Paludibaculum fermentans: one gene and its partner. The main gene of each other region encodes a partner of the protein of the gene in region 2 in a complex. Links are inferred from orthologs where the notes say so. Each region holds a gene or a part of one and is shown on either strand. Other genes may lie near its edges.

Region 1 (3,095 bases), 800 kb from region 2 along the record:
CAGCCAGCCGCCGGGACAGGAAGGCTGGCTTGCTGTCTCCTCGGTGATCACGCGCAGCTGGCCGGCTGCTGTGGCGACGGCCTCGTGAAACCGCGCCGCTACCTCTCGAGTGGTCATGATCGCAGGGCTCCCCGGTCTATGGTTTGACGCGCCACACGCAGAATCGCTTCCAGCGAGCGCGCAACGTCCTCGCCGGTGGTCGCCCACGACGACACGCTGATGCGCATGGCGGTGTGGCCCTGCCATTGGGTGGATCCGCACCAGCAGGTCCCGTCTTCCTGGATGGCCGCGATGACCGCTTTCGTCTGCTCCGAGGTGCCAAAGGAGACCATCACCTGGTTCAGGACGACTTCGTTGAGGATTTCGAAGCCACTTTGCCCCAGGCCTTCGGCGAAGCGGGCAGCGTGCCGGCAGCAGCGCTCCACCAGGTCGGCTAAACCCTGCTTTCCGAGTGATTTGAGGGCGGCCCAGACGGGCACGCCGCGCGCGCGGCGGGACGATTCCGGCGTGTAGTGCATGGGCTGGCGCTGGCTGCCATGACTCAAATACGCGGCGGGCGCATCCAGGGCGTCGCGCAAGGGGGCCGCGTCCTTCAGCAGCGCGATGCCGCAGTCGTAGCCGGCGTTGAGCCACTTGTGCGCGTCGGTGGTCCAGGAGTCGGCCTGATCGTAGCCGGCCATGAGGTGAGCCCGGGCGGGGGCGGCGGCCGCCCAAAGGCCGAAAGCTCCATCGATGTGGACCCAGGAGTTGGAGGCCTTGGCTAGCGGGATGAGCTCAACGGCGGGGTCGAAGGCGCCGGTGTTGACGTTGCCAGCTTGCAGGCAGACGATGGCCGGTTGGTTCAAGGTGGGGAACGCGTCGGGGCGCATGCGGCCCTGCCCGTCGACGGGCACCTGGATCACGCGGTCCTTGCCGAGTCCGAGAAGGGAAAGCGCTTTGCGCATGGAGGCGTGTACCTCACCGCCGACCACGACCGGGATGGGCGGGGCTCCGAAGAGTCCTTGCGACGAGACGTTCCAGCCCTGGCGGGCGAGTAGGGTCTCCCGGGCGGCGGCGAGGCCTGTAAAGTTCGCCATGGTGGCGCCGGTGACCAGGGCGCCGCCGGTGGCGGGCAGGTGCAGGGCTTCGCCGATCCAGCGCAGGGCGATCTCCTCGAGGCGGGCGGCGATGGGCGACATGACGTCCATGGCGGCGTTCTGGCCCCAGACGGCAGCCAGCCAGTCGGCGCCGAGGGCGGCGGGCAGGACCCCGCCGGTGACGAAGCCGAAGTAGCGGCCGCCGGTGGCCGCCATGGTGGCGGGGCTGCCGATCTCGTCGAGCTCGGCGAGGATGCCGGCCGGGGCGGTTGGTGCCTCGGGGAACGGTTGTTCCAGCCGCTGCAAGGCCGCGATGGCGGCGTCATCGGGCCGTACCAGGCGGCCGTCGAGGGAGGCCTGGTAGCGCCTGGCGCGGCCGGCCAAATCGTCGAAGTCGATCATGAATTATCCCCTGAAATACAAAAAGGGCGGGCCATGAGGCCCGCCCTATGCTCCGCTTTGGGGAGCCGCTTATCCCAGATGCGGCTCCACCATCTTCACGAGTTCGGATTTGCCCACGGCGCCGACGCGTTGATCCACCACCTTGCCGCCCTTGAAGAGCAACAGGGCAGGAATGCCGCGAATCATGAAACGGGCTGCCGTGCCATTGTTGAAGTCCACGTTAACCTTGCCCACCTTCACCTTGCCGGCATACTCCTCGGCAAAGGCGTCGACGGTCGGCGCGATCATTTTACAGGGGCCGCACCACTCTGCCCAGAAGTCCACCAAGACGGGGACATCGGCGTTGAGCACGTCCTGATCGAAACTCGCGTCGCTAAATTCCACTGTGTTCTTGCCAGCCATGATCGAATTTCCTTCTCCAGTCGGATCAGATGAGAGCCGGGGCGTTTTAGATTCAACCTCGCCCCAACAAGCGTTGATACAAAGCAGAGTACTCGCGGGCAGAGGCGGTCCAGGAGTAGTCTTTCGCCATGCCTCGACGCATCCGGGCCGTCCAGGAATCGCGATTCTCAAAAGCTCCTAGTGCTGAACGCAGGGTGTCGTACAGCGCGCCCACGGAGTACCAACTGAACTTAAAACCGGTATCTTCCTGAATGGTATCATCCAGCCCGCCGGTGGCGCGGACCACGGGCACCGTGCCGTAGCGCAGGCTGTAGATCTGATTGAGTCCGCAGGGCTCGTAGAGGCTCGGCATCAGGAAGATGTCGGAGCCGGCCTCGATGCGGTGGGCCAGGGCGTTGTTGTAACCGGTATATAAACCAACGCGGTGCGGCAGCCAGCGGCGCCAGTCCTGGAAGATGCGCTCGAACCGGGGCTCGCCACTGCCCAGGATGACGAGCTGGACGTCGCGCTCCGCCACCAGATTGGCGATACCGGCAATCAGGTCGAAGCCTTTCTGCTCGGCGAAGCGGGACACGATGCCGATGAGCGGCCGGTCAAGATTGTCCGAGGGCAGGCCGAACTCCTCCAGCAGGGCTCGTTTGCAGATGCGTTTCCCGGAAAGATCCCCGCTGGAGTAGTTGGCGGGCAGGAACTTGTCGGTTTCGGGGTTCCACTCGTTATAGTCGACGCCGTTCAGGATGCCGGAGAGTGCCATGGAGCGGGAGCGGAGGACGCCATCGAGTCCGAAGCCGCCCTCCGGCTGCTGGATTTCGCGCGCGTAGGTCGGGCTGACGGTGGTCACCCAGTCTGAGGTCTGGATGCCTGCTTTCAACAGGTTAATGTCACCGAAGTGCTCAAGTTTGTCGGAGGTGAACCAGCCCCAGTTCAGTCCCAGGTCGGAAAATGCGGCTTTGCCGAAGATCCCCTGGTAGCCCATGTTGTGGATGGTCATCACGGTTTTGACGTTGGCAAACCGCGGATTCGAATGCTGCTGGTCGGCCAGGTAGACCGGGGTGAGGGCGGCCTGCCAGTCGTGGCAGTGCAGGATGTCGCACTCGAAGACGGTCTGGGCGATGCCGATGGCCGCCAGGGACAAGACCGCAAAGCGCTTGTGGTTGTCGGTGTAGTCGCGATTGTTGACGTTGTAGATGCCTTCGCGGTCAAAGAAGTAGGGCG
Region 2 (3,086 bases):
GTCGGATCGCCCGTGATGTTGGAACAACCCAGGATCCGCGCAAAACGGATCGCTCCATCGAGATCGGCCTTGTCTTTGATCGTGGGCGCATAGTACGACACACAGCGGATCCCGGCCGCGTCGATCTTGCTCCGGAAACTCCCGAACAACTCGGCCGGCGGCTTGTTGAAGTTCATGAACTCGCCGCGCGACATCTCGATCTCGGTCACTTTCAGGGCCCGCAACTGGTCAATCATCGCGTCGGTCGAGATGGCGTGGTAGGTGTACGCCCCGATGCCGATCTTCAGGCGCCGCCCCGCCATCAGCGGAACGCATAGGGCGCCTGCGGAAAGGGCCTGAGCCAAGCCGCGCCGCGTGTAGGTCATGCCAAAAACTCCTTCTACTTGCTCGGACCCGCAGGCATCGGACGCGGCGTCACGTCGGCGTCCACCAGCCCCGTGGCCCATTGGATCGCCCCCATCATCATCGCCTGCATATCGGGCCTGTCCCAGTTCGCCGGCACATGCCCCAGCGTTGTATAGAACACGCGGCCCTTCCCATAGTTCTTCACCCAACTGACCGCAAAATCCCGATCCGCCCGTTTCACCTTCTTATTCGTGAGATCCACCTTCGACGCATCCAGCCGCATCAGCACTCGCGTTTTCTCGCGCGAGTAGTTCTTGATCTGGTAGATCTCATCGGTCATCTGAAACGCCGGGGCCCACTTCTGCATACCGGGGAAGTTCGGATCCTCCACCACAATCGGCGCGTCGAACGTACCCCACGGATGCTCGTCAAAGTAGCCGCCCAGCATCTCGCCATAGGCCGGCCACTGGACAAATGTGATGGCGGCGCTGTGCACCCCCAGGAAGCCCTTCCCGTCCTCGTGCACGAACGAGAGCAGGTCCGCCTTCTGCTGCTCGTCCATCTGCAGCGTACCGCCCGTATAGAAGATCACCGCATCGAAATCGTTCAGGTTTTTGGCGTTGTATTCCAGCTTCTTCTTCGTCAACGGCTCCGTGTCGGTTCTCAGGTGGGTCTCCCACAAGCCGGTCTCCCGGCCCAACCGCTCCACCGTCGCCATTGCATGCGAGATCGCCTCGTGCCGGAAACCCTTCTCATCGCCGATAAACAGCACCTGCTTCGGCCGCTTCGACGGTCCGGCCGCACCCGCTCGCGCCTGTCCGAACCCGGCTCCAGCCAGCGCCAGCACGATCAGGAGCATCGCCGGTAGGCGGCGCACGCTCAGTCTTCTTTCCCTGCGGTTGGATGCCCCGGCGATTCGATGCATTTGAGACAGACCCCTATGGATGGCGCGGACGGCCAACTCAGGTTGTATCAGAATCGCCGGTAAAAAATGAAATGCTGCTCAGCCGGACCCGGTCAGCCTGCGTGCTCCGCGACGAAGCCATCCACGCGGGCCCGGATCTGGTCGCGAATCCTGCGGAAGGCGGCCAGCCGTTCCTCCTCGCTGCCCTCCACCGCCGCCGGATCTTCGAAACTCCAATGAATCCGCTCTGTACCCGCCGGGAAGACGGGACAACTGTCCCGCGCGTTGTCGCAAACCGTCACCACGTAGTCGAACGCCTGCCCTTCGAACTCGCTGACGGATTTCGAGCGATAGCCCGACAGGTCGATCCCCAGTTCCCGCATCACCGCGATCGCCTCAGGCCGCACCAGGCTCGGCTTCGTACCGGCGCTCTCCACCTCGTAGGCGCCCGCGCCGGCGTGCCGGAACAAGCCCTCGCCCATCTGGCTGCGGGCCGAATTGCCCGTGCAAAGCACCAGGATTCTTTTCATCGGGATTCCTTCCTTCACGCACGGCCGGGCCGGCAGGTCTCCACCGCCCCGAACACGCCGCCAAACCACTTCCGGTTGATCCACAACGCCACATTCACCAGGCCAATGAGTACCGGCACCTCCACCAGTGGTCCAATCACCGCGGCAAACGCCGCCCCATGGTGGATCCCAAACGTCGCGATCGCCACCGCGATGGCCAGCTCGAAGTTGTTCGACGACGCAGTGAACGACAGCGTAGCGGACTCGGCATAGTTCGCCCCCAGCTTCCTGCTCATCCAGAACGAGAAGAAGAACATCAGGACGAAGTAAATCGTGAGCGGTATCGCCACGCGAATCACGTCGAAGGGCAACTGCACAATCATCTTGCCCTTCAGGCTGAACATCACCACGATAGTGAACAGCAGTGAGATCAGCGTCAGGGGACTGATCCGCGGAATGAACCGCTGTTCATACCACTCACGGCTCTTCACCTTCAGCAGCACATAACGGGTCAGCATCCCGGCCAGGAACGGAACGCCCAGATAGATGAAGACGCTCTGGGCGATCTCGCCCATCGAGATATCCACCTCCACCGCCCGCAGCCCCAGCCAGCGCGGCAGGGTGGCCAGGAAGAAATACGAGTACACCGAGAAGAAGAAAACCTGGAACAGCGAGTTCAGCGCCACCAGGCCCGCGGCATACTCACGATCGCCGCCGGCCAGGTCGTTCCACACGATCACCATGGCAATACAGCGCGCCAACCCGATCAGGATCAGTCCCGTCATGTACTCCGGCTTGTCGCGCAGCAGCAGCACCGCCAGCGTAAACATCAGAATCGGCCCGGCCACCCAGTTCTGGATCAGCGACAGCACCAGGATCCGCCGGTGCTGAAACACGCGACCCATCTCCTCATACTTCACCTTGGCCAGCGGCGGATACATCATCAGGATCAGGCCGATGGCAATCGGAATCGACGTGGTGCCCACGCTGAACCGGTCAAGCAATGGAACGATCCCAGGCATCGCATACCCAAGACCTACCCCAACAGCCATGGCGGTAAAGATCCACAAGGTTAGGTAGCGATCCAGAAATGACAAGCGCGATGTTGTTGCGGTGGACATGTTCGTTGACTTCTCGACTTCCGGACTCACTCCCCACCCACTTCGTCGAATGACGATAAAGACACAAGCGCCTAGAGGATCGCGACGAGCGCTTTCAGCTTCCGCAGCGTGTTGTAGTTGATGCAATACCCGATACGCGTACCGTCCTGGCTGCTCCGCACCAGCCCAACTTCCTTCAGAATCCGCAGATGCTCCGAAACGGTCGAT

Evidence for each region.
Region 1: the proteins of IRI77_RS29175 (region 2) and trxA are in contact, whole or in part, in an NMR structure (PDB 2IPA), measured with the Bacillus subtilis proteins. The link is inferred for Paludibaculum fermentans from one-to-one orthologs.

Annotation. Positions count from the first base shown.
Region 1 is NZ_CP063849.1:6,553,511-6,556,605, forward strand. Bases 215-2,990 are described here. They hold trxA (thioredoxin), read right to left. Parts: upstream 1,881-2,990; coding sequence 1,548-1,880; downstream 215-1,547. Other genes in these bases: IRI77_RS25865 (pyridoxal phosphate-dependent decarboxylase family protein), read right to left, coding at 215-1,478; glgA (glycogen synthase GlgA), read right to left, coding at 1,933-2,990. In the rest of the region: IRI77_RS25860 (DinB family protein), read right to left, coding at 1-117; more of IRI77_RS25865, read right to left, coding at 114-214; more of glgA, read right to left, coding at 2,991-3,095. UniProt on the Bacillus subtilis protein: Participates in various redox reactions through the reversible oxidation of its active center dithiol to a disulfide and catalyzes dithiol-disulfide exchange reactions.
Region 2 is NZ_CP063849.1:7,353,464-7,356,549, reverse strand. The notes cover bases 72-2,838. They hold IRI77_RS29175 (arsenate reductase ArsC), read right to left. Parts: upstream 1,780-2,838; coding sequence 1,363-1,779; downstream 72-1,362. Other genes in these bases: arsB (ACR3 family arsenite efflux transporter), read right to left, coding at 1,794-2,838; IRI77_RS29180 (ThuA domain-containing protein), read right to left, coding at 380-1,222; IRI77_RS29185 (sugar phosphate isomerase/epimerase family protein), read right to left, coding at 72-365. Also shown: more of IRI77_RS29185, read right to left, coding at 1-71; more of arsB, read right to left, coding at 2,839-2,879; IRI77_RS29165 (ArsR/SmtB family transcription factor), read right to left, coding at 2,951-3,086. UniProt on the Bacillus subtilis protein: Catalyzes the reduction of arsenate [As(V)] to arsenite [As(III)]. In vitro, can dephosphorylate para-nitrophenyl phosphate (pNPP).